DNA from 2 places in the Actinoplanes sp. CA-030573 genome. Region 2 is predicted to be linked to the other one. Evidence: riboswitches for the same ligand, from Rfam matches in the RefSeq annotation. Region 2 holds a riboswitch; the other holds the start of a gene.

Region 1 (7,709 bases), 190 kb from region 2:
CGGCGCGTCGGCCGCGCGGGCCACCTGCTCGGCCTTGTCGCTCCACTCGATCGCCTTGCGGGGGTCGCCGAGCATCTGGGCCAGGGCCGCCTGCCCGATCAGGTAGGAGGCGTTGAGCAGCGGTGACGCCTTGCGCACCCGGCGCAGGTCGGCGATGGCGGCGCGGGCGGCGGCGGCGCGGGCCGGGCGCTGCTCGTCGGTGGCCATCCGTAGCTGCGCCATCCGGGCGTGCGCCTGGTACGAGTAGATGTACTTGTGCTGCAGCATCAGGTCGCGCCGGCGCAGGCCGAGCGCGCGGAACTCGGCCAGGATCGCCTCGAACGGCTCGCCGAACTCGCCCTGCTCGATGGTCGCGCAGGCGGCGGCGACCAGCATGTTCATCCGCTGCACGGTGGTGCCGGCGCCGTCCGGCAGCTTGGCCCGCATGGCGGCCAGCGCGGCGGCGGCGTCGCCGTGCCGGCCCTGCACGGCCGGGACCATCACCGAGAGCATGCCGAACGAGGTGCCGCGCACGAGCTCGAGGTCGTTGAGGCGGCGCAGGCCGCGCTCGTACTCGGCCTGGGCCTCGGCGGTGTAGCCGCGCAGCAGCTGCCGCAGGCCGACCGTGGCAAAACCGGGAATGAGCTGGGCCGGGCCGAACCAGCGGGCGTTCCTGGTGATCGTCTCCTGCCATCCGCTGCCGTCGTCGTAGCCGCCGAACAGCCAGGACACGCCCCGCATCCACTCCACGTAGGCGACCAGCGCCGGGTCACCGAGCCCGGCCGCCACCTCGGCGGCGCGCGCGAGGCAGCGTTCGGCGGTGCCGCGCAGCTTGACCACGGCGCAGACGTAGCCGATCAGCGCGTAGACGCGGACGTACTCGGGGCACGGTCCGAGGCGGTTCACGGCGTACATCGCGCGCATGGCCAGGATGCCGGCCTCGCGCAGGCGCAATCCGATCCCGGCGGCGTAGCCACCGGCGTCGAGGACGGCGGCCAGGTCGGCGAGCTCGTCGCGGCGGCGTCCGGAGACCTTTCCGGACCCCCATCCGGTACGCCGGACCGCGCCGCCGGCCAGAGCGATGCCGACCGTGGACGCGAGCCGGGCGACGCCGCTCGCCGGCAGCGGGCGGCGCAGCTCGACGAGGGCGGCGGCGGTCGCGGCGAGGGCCTTCTCGTCGTCCCAGACGGTGTGGTGCAGCTCGACCTGGGTGATCAGCAGGTGCGCCCGCCGGCGCCGGTCGGTCTCGGCCGCCAGGGCCCGCTCGATGGTGGCGGCGGCGTCGGCGAACCGGGCCGCGCGCAGGTAGGCCAGCGCGAGCGGGTGCAGCACGTCCGAGCCCGGTGCCGGGTCGCCGTCGAGGGCGTCCTCGAGATAGCCGATCGCCTCGGCCGGGGCCATGTCGTCGAGCGCGCGCAGGCCGGCCGCGAACGCGCTCCGCCGCCGGCGCCCGGGCTCGATCGCGTCGCCGGCCCGGCGGTGGTGGCGGGCGACCGCGTAGACGTGGTCGGCGTCGCGCAGCGGCTCCGGCAGTCCCTCGAGGGCGTCGGCGATCGCGGCGTGCAGGCCGCGCAGCCGGTCCTCGCCGACCCCGTCGAGCAGGGCCTCGCGCAGCAGCGGGTGCAGGAAGACGAACCAGCCGCCGGGGCGGGCCTCGACGACGCGGCGTTCCACGGCGGCGCCGACCGCGGCCACGACCTGGTCGGGTGAGCCGCCGGCGGCGACCAGCGTCTCGGTGCGGAAGCGGGGACCGGCCACGGCCGCGGTGACCAGCAGGTGCCGGTCGCCGTCGGTGAGGGTGGCCAGGCGGGAGGCGAGCAGGGCGCGTACGTCCTCGGCGGCCGGCAGCGCGTCGGCGCCGGCCGCGTCGAAGTGCCACGCGCCCCACAGCGGGGTGAGCAGGCCGGCGTCGAGCAGCCGCAGCAGGTAGGCGACGACGGCCAGCGGCGAGCCGCCGGTGCGGCCGGCCACGTGCTCGATCAGCTCGGCCGGGACGGTGGCGCCGGGCAGCCGGGTGGCGATCAGCCGGGCCACCGCGGCCGGGTCGAGCGGTGCGCAGTCGAGCTCGAGGTCGGCCTCGGTGTGCGCGGGGCCGTCCTCGCCGTCGCGCTCGGTCAGCAGCACCAGCAGCGGCAGCCGGGGCAGGTCGGGCGCGAGCCGGGCCAGCACCGTGCGGCTGCCCGCGTCGAGCCACTGCGCGTCGTCGAGCAGCAGCATCAGGCCGCCGTGCTCCTTGGCCAGCTCGCCGAGGAAGGTGGCGACGGCGGCGAACAGGTGGTCGTCGCGGGCCTCCACGGCGTCGGCCGCGAGCAGCGCCTCGAGGCGGCCGCCGAGCCGGGCCACCAGGGCCGGGCCGGCCACCTCGGCGGCGTCGCGGACGTGCCGCTCGGCGGCGGCCCGGGCGTCGTCGCCGAGCAGCGCGACGGCCTGCAGGTGGCCCTCGACGGCGGCGCGCAGCGCGGCCAGCGGCAGGGCCTCGTCCTGGAGGCAGGCGGCGCGCAACACCGGCACGTCGGTGACCAGCGAGGCCGCCTCCTCGGCGAGCCGGGTGCGGCCGGAGCCGCCGGGCCCGCGGATGACGGTGACGCCGCCGCGGCCGGTGCGGGCCCGCCGCCAGCGGTCGGCGAGGCCCTCGCGCTCGGTCTCCCGGCCGCACAGCGGCCACCGCACGGCGGCCGGCTCGGCCGTCGCGGCCTCGCCGCCGGGACCGGTGCGCAGCGCGGTGAGCAGGGCCGCGGCGTCCGGGTAGCGGTCGTCGGGGTCCTTGGCCAGCAGCCGGGTGACGACGGCGGCGAGGGCGGGGTCGATGCCCGGGCAGAGCGCGGCGACGTCCGGGATCGGCGCGGTCAGGTGCAGCCGCAGCAGCCGGCCGACGTCGTCCGCCTCGAACGGCACGGAGCCGGTCAGGCACTCGAACAGCACGACGCCGAGCGAGTAGAGGTCGGAGCGGCCGTCGACCGGGCGTTTGAGCATGCCGGACTGCTCGGGTGAGGTGTAGAGGAACGTGCCGACCGCGCGGTCGTCGTCGTCCTCCGGCTCGGCGCCGAGCAGGGCCAGCCCGAAGTCGATGAGCTTGGCCGGGCGGCCGGGCGACAGCATGATGTTGCCGGGCTTGACGTCGCGGTGCACGAGGCCGACCCGGTGCGCGGCGGCCAGGCCGCGGCCGAGCTGGGCGGCCAGCTCCACGACGCGTTCGGGCTCGAGCGGGCCCTGGGCGAGACGGTCGGCCAGCGAGCCGCCGGGGATGTACTCCAGCACGAGGGCGGGTGCGCCCTCGAAGAAGCCGGCCGCGTGGATGGCCGGGACGGACGGGTCGTCGACACAGGCGAGCAGGGCGGCCTCGCGCTGGAAGGTGGCCAGCATGCCGCGATCGCCGGCGGCGTCACCGTTGGGGCGTTTGAGGGCGTACGTGCCGGTGCCGCGCCGGGCCCGGTGCACGGTGGTGAAGGCGCCCCGGCCGAGCTCGTCCCCGACGGCCAGGCCGGTCAGCTCCGCCGCTCCGCGCCCGTCGGGCGTCCATCCGGCCGTGTCAGTCACTGGGACATCACTCCGCTGCTCTCGATTCGCACCTCACATCGGCAGCATCGGCGCGGACTTGACCCTCCAAGGGTCAGGCGATTGCTCCGCTCAGCATTCGACGACGGTCACGGCCAGCCCGCCGAGCGACGTCTCCTTGTACTTCGTCGACATGTCGCGGCCGGTGTCGCGCATGGTGCGGATCGCCGTGTCGAGGCTGACCCGGTGGCTTCCGTCGCCGCGCAGCGCCAGGCGGGCCGCGTTGATCGCCTTCACGCTCGCGATCGCGTTCCGCTCGATGCACGGCACCTGCACGAGGCCGCCGACCGGGTCGCAGGTGAGCCCGAGGCTGTGCTCGAGCGCGATCTCGGCGGCGTTCTCGGCCTGGGCGGGCGTTCCGCCGAGAACCTCGCACAAGCCGGCCGCGGCCATCGCCGCCGCCGATCCGACCTCGCCCTGGCAGCCGACCTCGGCGCCGGAGAGGGACGCGGCGCCCTTGATCAGGATGCCGACCGCGGCGGCGGTGAGCAGGAAGCGGACCACGCCGTCGTCGTCCGCGCCGGGCACGAAACGGCGGTAGTAGTGCAGGACCGCGGGGATGATGCCGGCGGCCCCGTTGGTGGGTGCGGTGACGACCCGCCCGCCGGCCGCGTTCTCCTCGTTGACGGCCAGCGCGTAGAGGTTCACCCAGTCGATCACGTGCAACGGGTCGCCGGCGTCCGGGCGTACGGCCAGATCGCGCCGGAGACCCGGCGCCCGGCGACGGACGCCCAGCCCACCGGGAAGGACGCCCTCGTCGGCGGTCAGGCCGCGCTCGACGCAGTCGCGCATCACCCGCCAGATGTGCAGCAGGCCGTCGCGGATCGCGGTGTCGTCGCGCCAGGCCCCCTCGTTCGCGAGCATGACGCCCGAGATCGGCAGGCCGGCGCGGGCGCAGGTGGCGAGCAGGTCGTCGCCGGTGCGGAACGGATGGGGCAGTGCGGCGTCGCCGGCGGTCCGCTCCTCGCCCTCCTCCAGGACGAAGCCGCCGCCGACCGAGTAGAAGGTGCGCTCGGCCAGCACCGTGCCGTCCCCGGCCCAGGCGGTGAAGGTCATGCCGTTCGGGTGGAAGGGCAGGCTGCGGCGGCGGTGCAGGATCAGCTCGACCGGCACCGGACCGCCGTCCGGCCCGCCGAGGGAGACGGCGCCGGCTCGCTGGAGGGCGGCGACCCGGGCCGGCACCGTCGCGGTGTCGACGGTGGCCGGGTCCTCGCCCTCCAGGCCGAGCAGCACGGCGGCGTCGGAGTGGTGGCCGCGGCCGGTGGCGCCGAGCGAGCCGAACAGCTCGACGCGCAGGCGCGCGGCCTTGGGCGCTTCGGCGGCGAACCGCTGGGCCGCCCGCATCGGCCCCACCGTGTGCGAGGACGACGGGCCGATCCCGATGGAGTAGAGGTCGAAGGCGCTGACCGGCACGAAAGGCTCCCCTCGTAGGGTGGCCTCCCCGCTCTGTCATGGGTACCTGAGAGCTTCACCGCCGCGGGGGCGGTTTGCACCGTGGGTGCGGGACCATGTCGTCCCGGCTTTCCAGAGTCGCCTGCCATGCGGCGGTTACGGGTGCCTGAGAGATTCCCGGGGAGGGCTTGCTCCTTCGGCGCCCCGGTCCGGAGACCGGGGGCTCTCCCGCCGCGGTTCGTGCGGCGCGATCTTCGATTGTGCTATCGAGCGTGACAGCCGGTATCGCCCGCGTCAACTCGCTCAGCCCGCGCCGAACCGTGCCGAACGGGAGGAAGTGACGCTGGTTCGACGTTTGCGCCTCGGCGCGCGCCTGGGCGCCTCTTTCGCCCTCATCCTGGTCCTGCTGGGCATCGTGGTCGCGATCGGCGTGGTGGCCCTGCAACGGCAGTCGGACACCGCCCTCCAGGTGCACGACCTGCAGACCCTGCGCGGCCAGGTCGACGAGCAGAAGTACTACGACGGGGACATCTCCGGCTGGCAGATCGCGTACGCGTGGGACGTCTACCGCCTGTCGCCGCAGAAGGCCGTCGATCCCACCTCGGACAACCGGGCCGGCTTCCTCGCCGACGCGAAGCTGCTCAAGGCGTTGCTGGCGGCGACGCGTACCGACCTGATGACCCCCGCGGAGAAGGACATCTTCGCCACGCTCCAGCAGAAGTGGACGTCGTACTTCCAGGCCGACGACGAGATCGTCGGACACTTCGCGAAGGGTCAGGTCGAGGAGGGCAACAAGGTGATCCTCGGGCCGGGCTACCAGATCTACTACGACATCGTGCAGCTGACGCAGAAGCTGGTCGACTCGGTGACGCACCGGGTGGAGGCGGCGACCCGGGAGGCCCGCAGCTCGGCGTCGGCCGCCCGCAACTGGATGCTGGCGACGTTCGCGCTGGCCGTGCTGGCCGCGGTGGTCCTGACCATCATCGTGGTGCGCAGCATCTCCCGGCCGGCCCACCGGGTGATGGGCGCGCTCCGCAGTATCGCGAGCGGTGACCTGGGCGTACGCGTGAACGACAGCGGGACGGACGAGCTGGCCGACATGGCACGGGCCGCCGACGACGCCGCGGCCGGGGTGGCGCAGACCATCGGCCAGATCAGCGAGGACGCCCGGGCCCTGGCCGCGGCGGCGGACACGATGTACCGGGTGAGCGGGCAGATCGACGGTGCGGTCAACAACGCGTACGAGCAGGCCGACCGGGTCGCCGGAACCGCGGGCGGCGTCTCCGGCAACGTGCAGACGGTGGCCGCCGGGGCCGAGCAGATGGGCGCCTCGATCTCGGAGATCTCCCGCAACGCGGCCGACGCGGCCGGGGTGGCGGCGGGCGCGGTGACGGCCGCCCGCGACACCAGCGCGACCATCAACCGGCTCGGCGAGTCGTCGGCGCAGATCGGCACGGTGGTCACCACGATCCAGGCGATCGCCGCACAGACCAACCTGCTGGCGCTGAACGCGACGATCGAGGCGGCCCGGGCCGGCGAGCTCGGCAAGGGCTTCGCGGTGGTGGCGTCCGAGGTCAAGGACCTGGCCCAGGAGACGGCCCGGGCGACCGAGGAGATCGCCCAGCGGATCCAGGCGATCCAGCAGGACACCGGCGAGGCGGTCACCGCGATCGACGGGATCAGCCAGATCATCGAGCAGATCAGCGACTACCAGACGACGATCGCGTCGGCGGTCGAGGAGCAGAGCGCCACGACGGCCGAGATGAACCGGGGCGTCACCGAGGCGGCCGACGGCGCCAGCGAGATCGCGCAGGGCATCTCGTCGGTCGCCGAGAGCACCGCGACCAGCCGGAGCGCGGTCAGCGAGGCGAGCCGCGCGGCCGGCGACGTGCACGCGCTGGCGGCGCGGCTGCGGCAGACGGTGGACCGCTTCACGATCTGAGCCGGCGGTCTATTCCTATCTTGCAGATGGGAATGCTATGGTCAGGCGCCCGCCCGCCCACCACGCACCCAGCGAGGCGCACCGTGACCACACCGACGTTCGCTCCCGCCCCGCCCGGCTTCGTCGGGGCCGCGGTCGACGTGCCCGGCCGGCCCGGCCTCTCCGGCCGCGTCCCGCTGCCGCACGGCTTCCTCAAGGCCCGGTCGTCCTCGGTGGCGGTGGTCAGCGGGCCGCCCTCCCCCGGGCTGGCCGTGTGCCTCGACCGGATGGGCGAGGACCTGGCCCGCGCTGGTGCCGGGTCCTTCGCGACGCCCGACCCCGGCGCCGGCATCCTGGTCGGTCTGGAGGCCGGTCTCGAGGGCGGCGGCGTGCTCGGCCGGGCGAGCCGCTGGCGGCGGGCCCACGTGCTGGCGCCGGTCCTGGCCGCCGCCTTCGCCGGCACGCCGTCGGCCGGCTGGCGCAGCACCCGGCAGTCCACCCGCCGCGACCTGCCGGTGGCGGCCACCGCCCGGCAGGCGCCCGGTGCGCCGGTGTCCGCACACGGCCACCTGGAGATCGACGTCGCCGACCACCAGCCGGCCGGCGGCTGGCGCCTCCCGATCGCCGTCGTCACGACGCTGATGGACGACCCGCGGGCCGCCGCCGACGCCCTGCGCGCGACCGCCCACCTGGAGTCCGAGCCGCGCCTGTGGGAGCGGGCCGCCCGGGACGCCCTGACCGACCCGGTCCTGGCCGCGGCCGCCCGGGAGTGCTTCCTGGCCGCCTACGCCGCGCTCGCCCGCCACGGCGCCGACCGCGCGCTGCGCGACGCGCTGGCCGCCTTCACCGAGCGCTACGTCCT
Region 2 (7,709 bases):
GCGTACGGCTGCGGGTCGCCGCCGCCCCCGAGATCGCGCCCGCCGTTCAGGCCGTCGCCGACTCCTGGGCCCGGACCGACGCCGCGCGGATCGGCAGCGCCTGCGTCACGGCCGCGGTGACCGCCGCCGACCCGACCGGCATGGTCGCCGCGATCGGCAAGCAGCACGGCGTCAACCTGGTCGGCGCCGGCTCGAAGGTGGTGGACGCGACCGGCGTCGACGCCTGGATCCCCGACTCGGGCACGTGGCTGCTGCGGCTCGCCTCGGAGGCGTCCGGGTTCCAGCCGACGACCCTCGGCTCGGTGGCGTCGAGCCCGATCGTGCTCGCCGTCCCGTCGGCGGCCGCCGCCCCGCTCGGCAACGCGACCATGAAGGACCTGGTCAAGAGGATCGCCGCCGACAAGTCGCTGAAGCCGGGGATCGTGGACCCGGGCCGGGACGCGACCGGCCTGACCGGCCTGCTGGCGGTGGCCGCGGCGGCCGGCAACGACGCGTCGGCGGCCACGCTCAAGGTCGGTGCGATGCGGGCGCTGTCGGCGAACAGCTCGAGCATCCGCTCCGACCTGCTGCAGAAGTTCCCGACCTCGGCCGGCGACGGCGGCGCGGTCGGCGTGGCGCCGCTGTCCGAGGCGGACGTGATCGCCTACAACGCCGGCCGGCCGGGACTGCCGCTGGCCGCGGTGTACCCGCAGTCGGTGGCGCTGGACTATCCGTTCGCGGTGATGCCCGGCGTCGATCCGCAGAAGGAGCAGGCCGCGGCGGAGCTGCGCAAGGCCCTCGGGACGCCGGCCTTCACCGATCAACTGGCCAGGACGGGCGTACGCGGTCCGGACGGCACGCCGGGAGCGGGTTTCGCGGCACCGGCCGGCGCCCCCGCCAAGGTCGCGCCGCCTCCCGCCGCCGATCCGAAGGCGGTGACCGCGGCGATCGGGCAGCTGCTCGGCAGCTGGACGGCGATCACCCAGCCGGGCCGGATGCTGGCCGTGTTCGACGTGTCGTTCTCGATGAACGCGAAGGTGCCGACCGCGGGCGGCCTGACCCGGGCCGAGGTGACCCGGGCGGTGGCGCGGCAGGGCCTGGCGCTGCTGGACGACCGGTGGTCGGTCGGCAACTGGACGTTCTCGACGAACATGGCCGGCACCAGGCCGTGGGTGGAGAACCTGCCGATCCTGTCCTGCGCCACCTACCGCTCCGACATGCTGAAGGCGATCGACAAGATCCAGCCGAAGAAGGGCGGCGACACCGGCTTGTACGACACCGCGCTCGCCGCCTACCAGCGGGTGCAACAGGGCTGGCAGCCTGGCGTCTCGAACTCGGTGGTGATCTACACCGACGGCAAGAACGACAACCCCGGCGGCCTGACCATCGACCAGCTGGTGTCGAAGATGACCAAGGTACGCGACCCGAAGCGCCCGGTCCGCATGATCATCATCGGCATGGGCACCGCGATCGACCGGGCCGAGCTCGAGGCCATCACCAAGGCCGCGGGCTCGGGCGGCGTCTTCATCGCCACCGACCCGGCGAAGATCGGCGACATCTTCCTGGAGGCGATCGCGAGCCGGAAGGGCGCCTGACCTATCCCAGCGGGCGCGCCAGGATCCGGCGGCCCTCGTCGACGAAGCCCTTCTTCCGGTAGATCTCGAACAGGTGCGTCACGTCCTGGCCGTTGGGGGCGATGACGATCTCGAGGCGGGCCGCGCCGATGGCCGCGGCCCACCGGGCGCTGTCCTCGATGAGCTCCGCGGCGAGACCCCGCCGGCGTGCCCCGGGCGCCACGTAGAGGTCCTCGAGCTCGGCGATCAGGCCGTCCTCCAGCCCGTAGGAAGACGTGGAGATGCCGAACGCCACGATGACGCCGTCCTCCTCGACCACGGCGGCGTGCGCCGCGTCGCTGACCAGCAGGTGCGCGAGGTGGTCGGCCAGCCGGTCCTTCGGGGTCGTGAACCCGTCCTCGGCGTAGAAGTCGACGGCAAGGGCGAGGACCTGGTCGAGGTCGTCGGGTGTCGCGATGCGGACGCTCATAGGTCGAGGACGGTTCCGTCGATCTCGTCCAGCTCCTCGGCGGTCAGCACCAGGTTGTCCAGGGCCGCCACGTTGTTCTCCAGCTGCTCCACGCTGCTCGCGCCGATGATCAGGCTGGTCATGCGCTCGTCGCGCAGGGCCCAGGCCAGCGCCATCTGGGCCAGGGTCTGGCCGCGGCGCTTGGCGATGTCGTCGAGCGCGTGGATCCGGCCCATCGTCTTGCTGTCCAGGTCGCTCTCGTTGAGGAAGACGCTGGTGCGCACCCGCGAGTCGTCGGGGATGCCGCCGAGGTAGCGGTCGGTGAGCAGGCCCTGCTGCAGCGGGCTGAACGCGATGCAGCCGGCGCCGGCCTCCTCGAGCGTGCCGAGCAGGTTGTCGCGCTCGATCCAGCGGTTGAGGATCGAGTACGACGGCTGGTGGATCAGCAGCGGCGTGCCCAGGTCGCGCAGGATCGCGGCGGCGCGCGCGGTCTGCTCGCTGGAGTAGTTGCTGATGCCGACGTAGAGGGCCTTGCCCGCGCGGACCACGGCGTCGAGCGCGCTCATCGTCTCTTCCAGCGGCGTGTCGGGGTCGGGCCGGTGGTGGTAGAAGATGTCGACGTAGTCGAGGCCGAGCCGGCGCAGCGACTGGTCGAGGCTGCTCACCAGGTATTTCCGCGAGCCCCACTCGCCGTACGGGCCCTCCCACATGTGGTATCCGGCCTTGGTCGAAATGATCATTTCGTCGCGGACGGATCGGAAGTCGGCGGCGATGAGGCGGCCGAAGTTGCGCTCCGCGCTGCCCGGCGGCGGCCCGTAGTTGTTGGCCAGGTCGAAGTGGGTGACGCCGAGGTCGAAGGCGCGGCGCACGATGTCGCGCTGCCGGTCGAGCGGGCGGCCGTCGCCGAAGTTGTGCCAGAGGCCGAGCGAGATCGCGGGCAGCTTGAGGCCGCTGCGGCCGGCCCGGCGGTAGGTCATCGAGTCGTAGCGGCTCTGCGCGGGGGTGTAGGTCACATACCCACCCTAGGGTTAGCGGTTTCCGCCAAGGTCACTGGTAGTTTGGTCGGCAGCCATGCGGGAGAGTCCGGCTTCCGAACCGGCGCCGAAGGGGCAAATCCTCCCCGGAACCTCTCAGGCAAACGGACCGCGTGGGCAAGCGACTCTGAAGTACTCACCATGGGTATGACAGAGGGGGAGGCCGCCTTGTCGACCTCCGCTTCCGCTTGGAGCCCGCCATGACGTTCGCATCCCGGCACATCGGTCCCGATCCGGACGAGCAGACTCACATGCTCAAGGCCATCGGCTACTCCTCGCTGGAGGCGCTGATGGACGCGGCGATCCCCGAGGTGATCCGCTGGCACGGGCGGCTCGACCTGCCGCCGGCCGCCTCCGAGGAGGAGACGATCGCCGAGCTGCGGTCGATCGCCGCCAAGAACGTGGTCGCCACCCCGATGATCGGGCTCGGGTACTACGGGACCCACACGCCCGCGGTGATCAAGCGGAACGTGCTGGAGAACCCGGCCTGGTACACCGCCTACACGCCGTACCAGCCGGAGATCAGCCAGGGCCGGCTCGAGGCGCTGCTCAACTTCCAGACCATGGTCACCGACCTCACCGGGCTCACCACGGCCAACGCCTCGATGCTCGACGAGGGCACGGCCGTGGCCGAGGCCATGACGCTGGCGCGGCGCGCTTCCAAGAGCAAGTCTCCGGTGTACGTGGTGGACGCCGACACCCTGCCGCAGACGCTCTCGGTGCTGCGCACCCGGGCCGAACCGCTGGGGATCTCCCTGGTGCTCGTGGACCTCGACGCCGGTGATCAGCTCCCCGCCGAGTATTTCGGGCTTCACCTGCAATATCCGGGTGCCTCCGGTGCCGTGCGGGACCATGCCGCGCTCGTGGCCGATGCGCACGCGGCCGGCGCCCTCGTCACCGTCGCCGCCGACCTGCTCGCGCTGACGCTGCTGCGGCCGCCGGGCGAGATCGGCGCCGACATCGCGGCCGGCACCACCCAGCGCTTCGGGGTGCCGCTCGGCTTCGGCGGGCCGCACGCCGGGTATCTCGCGGTGCGGGCCGGGCTCGAGCGGTCGCTGCCGGGCCGGCTCGTGGGCGTGTCCAAGGACGCGGACGGCGCCCCGGCGTACCGGCTCGCCCTGCAGACGCGCGAGCAGCACATCCGCCGGGAGAAGGCGACCAGCAACATCTGCACCGCGCAGGTGCTGCTGGCGGTGATGGCGAGCATGTACGCGGTCTACCACGGGCCGTCCGGGCTGCGGGAGATCGCGCGCCGGGTCCACGGGCACGCGCTGACGCTGGCCGGGTCGCTGACCGCCGCCGGTATCACCGTCGACCACGACGCCTTCTTCGACACGGTGACCGCCGTGGTGCCGGGGCGGGCGGCCGCGGTCGTCGCCACCGCCGCCGAGTCCGGGATCGACCTGCGCCTCGTCTCGGCCGACCGGGTCTCCGTCGCTTGCGACGAGACGACCACCGACGTACAGGTGGCCGCGGTTCTGTCGGCATTCGGGGCCGACCGTGCGGAGCCGGCCACGTGCGGGGCCGAGCCGCTCGGGCGGACCAGCGAGTTCCTCACCCACCCGGTGTTCCACAGCCACCACTCCGAGACCAGCATGCTGCGCTACCTGCGCAAGCTCGCCGACCGCGACTACGCGCTCGACCGCGGCATGATCCCGCTCGGCTCCTGCACGATGAAGCTCAACGCGACCAGCGAGATGGAGGCGGTCACCTGGCCCGCCTTCGCCGACATCCACCCGTACGCGCCGGAGTCGCAGACGGTCGGCTACGAGCACCTGATCTCGCAGCTGGAGACGTGGCTCGCCGAGATCACCGGGTACGACGCGGTCAGCGTGCAGCCCAACGCCGGCTCCCAGGGTGAGCTGGCCGGCCTGCTGGCGATCCGCGGCTACCACCGCTCACGGGGCGAGGAGCACCGCGACGTCTGCCTGATCCCGTCGAGCGCGCACGGCACCAACGCGGCGAGCGCGGTCATGGCCGGGATGCGGGTCGTGGTCGTGGCGTGCGACGACGCCGGCAACGTCGACCTCGGCGACCTGTCCGCCAAGATCGACGCGCACGCGTCCTCGCTCGCCGCGATCATGGTGACCTACCCGTCGACCCACGGCGTCTACGAGCAGTCGATCGCCGACCTGTGCGCCCGGGTGCACGAGGCGGGCGGCCAGGTCTACGTCGACGGCGCCAACCTCAACGCGCTCGTCGGCTACGCCCGGCCCGGCCAGTTCGGCGCCGACGTCTCCCACCTCAACCTGCACAAGACCTTCTGCATCCCGCACGGCGGCGGGGGGCCGGGCGTGGGCCCGGTGGCCGTACGGCAGCACCTCGCCGAGTTCCTGCCGGGCAACCCGGTGCTCGCCGGCGACCACCACGCGGTGTCGGCGGCTCCGCACGGCTCGGCCGGGATCCTCCCGATCTCGTGGGCCTACCTGCGGATGATGGGCCCCGACGGCCTGGCCGCGGCGACCGGCAACGCGGTGCTGACCGCCAACTACGTGGCGGCCCGGCTGCGCGACCACTTCCCGGTGCTGTACGCCGGCAACAACGGCCTGGTCGCCCACGAGTGCATCCTCGACCTGCGCCCGATCACCAAGGCGACCGGCGTCTCGGTCGACGACGTGGCCAAGCGCCTGATCGACTACGGCTTCCACGCGCCGACGATGTCGTTCCCGGTGGCCGGCACGCTCATGGTCGAGCCGACCGAGAGCGAGGACCTGAGCGAGCTCGACCGCTTCTGCGACGCGATGATCGCGATCAAGGCCGAGATCGACCAGGTGGCGGCCGGTGTCTGGCCGGCCGGCGACAACCCGCTGGCGAACGCGCCGCACACCGCGTCCTCGGTCACCACCGACGAGTGGGCGCACCCGTACTCGCGTACGGTGGCCGCCTTCCCGCCCGGCGTGGACCGCACCGCCAAGTACTGGCCGCCGGTCCGCCGCATCGACGGCGCGTACGGCGACCGCAACCTGGTCTGCTCGTGCCCGTCGCCGGAGGCGTTCGAGTCCTGAGCGGGTCTCGCCCCGCCCGGCCCGGTCCGCCTCTATCGGAGGTGGATCAGGCCGGCCGGGGTGGGCCGGAAGCCGCAAGCTTCGAGGTAGAACGACTCCAGGTGCGGCTCGAAGTCGACGTGCAGCCACTCGCAGCCCGCCCGCCGGGCCTCGTCGGTGGCCGCCTCGACGAGCGCCACCCCGATGCCCCGGCGCTGGTGGTCCGGGTCGACCGCGGTGTCGAGCACGAACGCATGGCTCCCGCCGTCCCAGCACACCTGCACAAATCCCACCAACCGGTCACCGTCGAACGCGCCGATCCAGGTCAGCGCATGGCGCTCGAGGCGCTGCGACCAGGCCGTCGCCGGCGCCTTTGCTCTGCTCACCGATACGCGCCCGCGCGTCTCCGGCGTCTTTGCTCCGCTCACCGATGCGTGCCCGAACGCCCGCGCGTGCAGGTCGCTCAGCTCGGCGTCGTCCACGGCGAAGCGGACCACCAGCTCGATCGTCATGCGAGGTGGCCGGTGTCGTTGAAGGCGACCAGCATCGGCGGCCGGTCGCCGGTCCACTCGACGATGGTCAGGGCGGCGTTCTCCTGGTTCAGCCCGAGCCACCGCCACGCCGGCGCGTCCAGGGCGTGCCGGACGAACCAGCCGATCACGAAGTTGTGGGTGATCAGCAGCTCGTGGCGATCACGGCCGGCGACGACCCCGAAGTGGGCCACGGCCGCCCGCAGGGCCGCGGCGTCCTCGTCCCGCTCGTCCGGCGGGGTCTCGTCGAGCCAGGCGTGCCAGCGGGCCGGGTAGTCGTCGCGCGCTTCCGGCGACGGCACCGGGGTCCGGTCGGCCACGTGGTCGCAGGCGTGGCGGGGAATCGAGGGCAGATGGGCGCCGATGAGGGCGGCGGTCTCGGCCGCCCGGGTCAGCGGGCTGTGATGGATCGCGTCGAACGGGACGCCGGCGAGGCGGCGGCCGGCGCGCTCGGCCTGGTCGCGGCCGAGGGCGGAGAGGCCGCCGGTGGGAGCGCGGCTCGTGGCCGGATCCTGCTCGCCGTGACGGACCAGGTACAACCGGGTGCGAGGCAACGGCTCACCCTTCGACGGCTCGGCGGCGGAAACGCCTGGCGATCGTAGGGGACGGCGTTCGTGACGCGCTGCCCGTTTTGGGGCGGCGCCGAATCGGGACGCACCGCATCGGCATCCGCCGCGGGTCGTCGTCGCTCGCGGGGGTTTCGTGGTTTTTCGTGGTTTCCGCTGACGGTTCGCGGCCGGTCGCCCGGTGCTGAGCGTGGCGTCACGCGGCTACGCTCAGTAGCGACGGAGGCTCGCGCCGGCCAGTGGCCGGCCGCCGTGCGTCAGGCCGCGAGAGCGTGCACGGCCGGTCCGCGGTGCGGCTCGATCATGGTGCCGTCGGGCAGGATCTCGCCGGTGTCCTCGAAGACGATCACGCCGTTGCAGAGCAGGCTCCATCCCTGCTCGGGAAACGCGACGAGGATGCGGGCCGCTTCACGATCGACGGCCTCGGAGCTGGGACAGGGCGTTTGGTGCTGGCACATCGGGGGTCTCCGGTCGGGGGGCTTGTGTGTGACGATTCACAACGACGGTGACGGACGTTACCTCAATCCGAACGACGGCGGATGCCACGGGTGACGACGTCCCATCGAAAGAACCCTCGGTTCACATGGTCCACGG

Evidence for each region. A riboswitch is a leader RNA that binds a small molecule or an ion and turns the genes downstream of it on or off. The one in region 2 is predicted to bind glycine.
Region 1: it holds a riboswitch for glycine, as region 2 does, so the genes downstream of both, ACQP2F_RS25120 (L-serine ammonia-lyase) here and gcvP (aminomethyl-transferring glycine dehydrogenase) in region 2, are expected to answer to the same signal.

The regions. Positions count from the first base shown of each region.
Region 1 is NZ_CP192038.1:5,411,740-5,419,448, forward strand. Features, by position in the region: gene ACQP2F_RS25115 (diguanylate cyclase) at 1-3,516, opposite strand, end outside; gene ACQP2F_RS25120 (L-serine ammonia-lyase) at 3,607-4,947, opposite strand; glycine riboswitch at 5,070-5,167, opposite strand; gene ACQP2F_RS25125 (methyl-accepting chemotaxis protein) at 5,264-6,868, shown strand; gene ACQP2F_RS25130 (glutamate-cysteine ligase family protein) at 6,952-7,709, shown strand, end outside.
Region 2 is NZ_CP192038.1:5,220,393-5,228,101, reverse strand. Features, by position in the region: gene ACQP2F_RS24280 (VWA domain-containing protein) at 1-1,574, shown strand, start outside; gene ACQP2F_RS24275 (GNAT family N-acetyltransferase) at 1,576-2,022, opposite strand; gene mgrA (L-glyceraldehyde 3-phosphate reductase) at 2,019-2,978, opposite strand; glycine riboswitch at 3,066-3,157, shown strand; gene gcvP (aminomethyl-transferring glycine dehydrogenase) at 3,236-6,040, shown strand; gene ACQP2F_RS24260 (GNAT family N-acetyltransferase) at 6,073-6,531, opposite strand; gene ACQP2F_RS24255 (histidine phosphatase family protein) at 6,528-7,103, opposite strand; gene ACQP2F_RS24250 (DUF5999 family protein) at 7,373-7,573, opposite strand.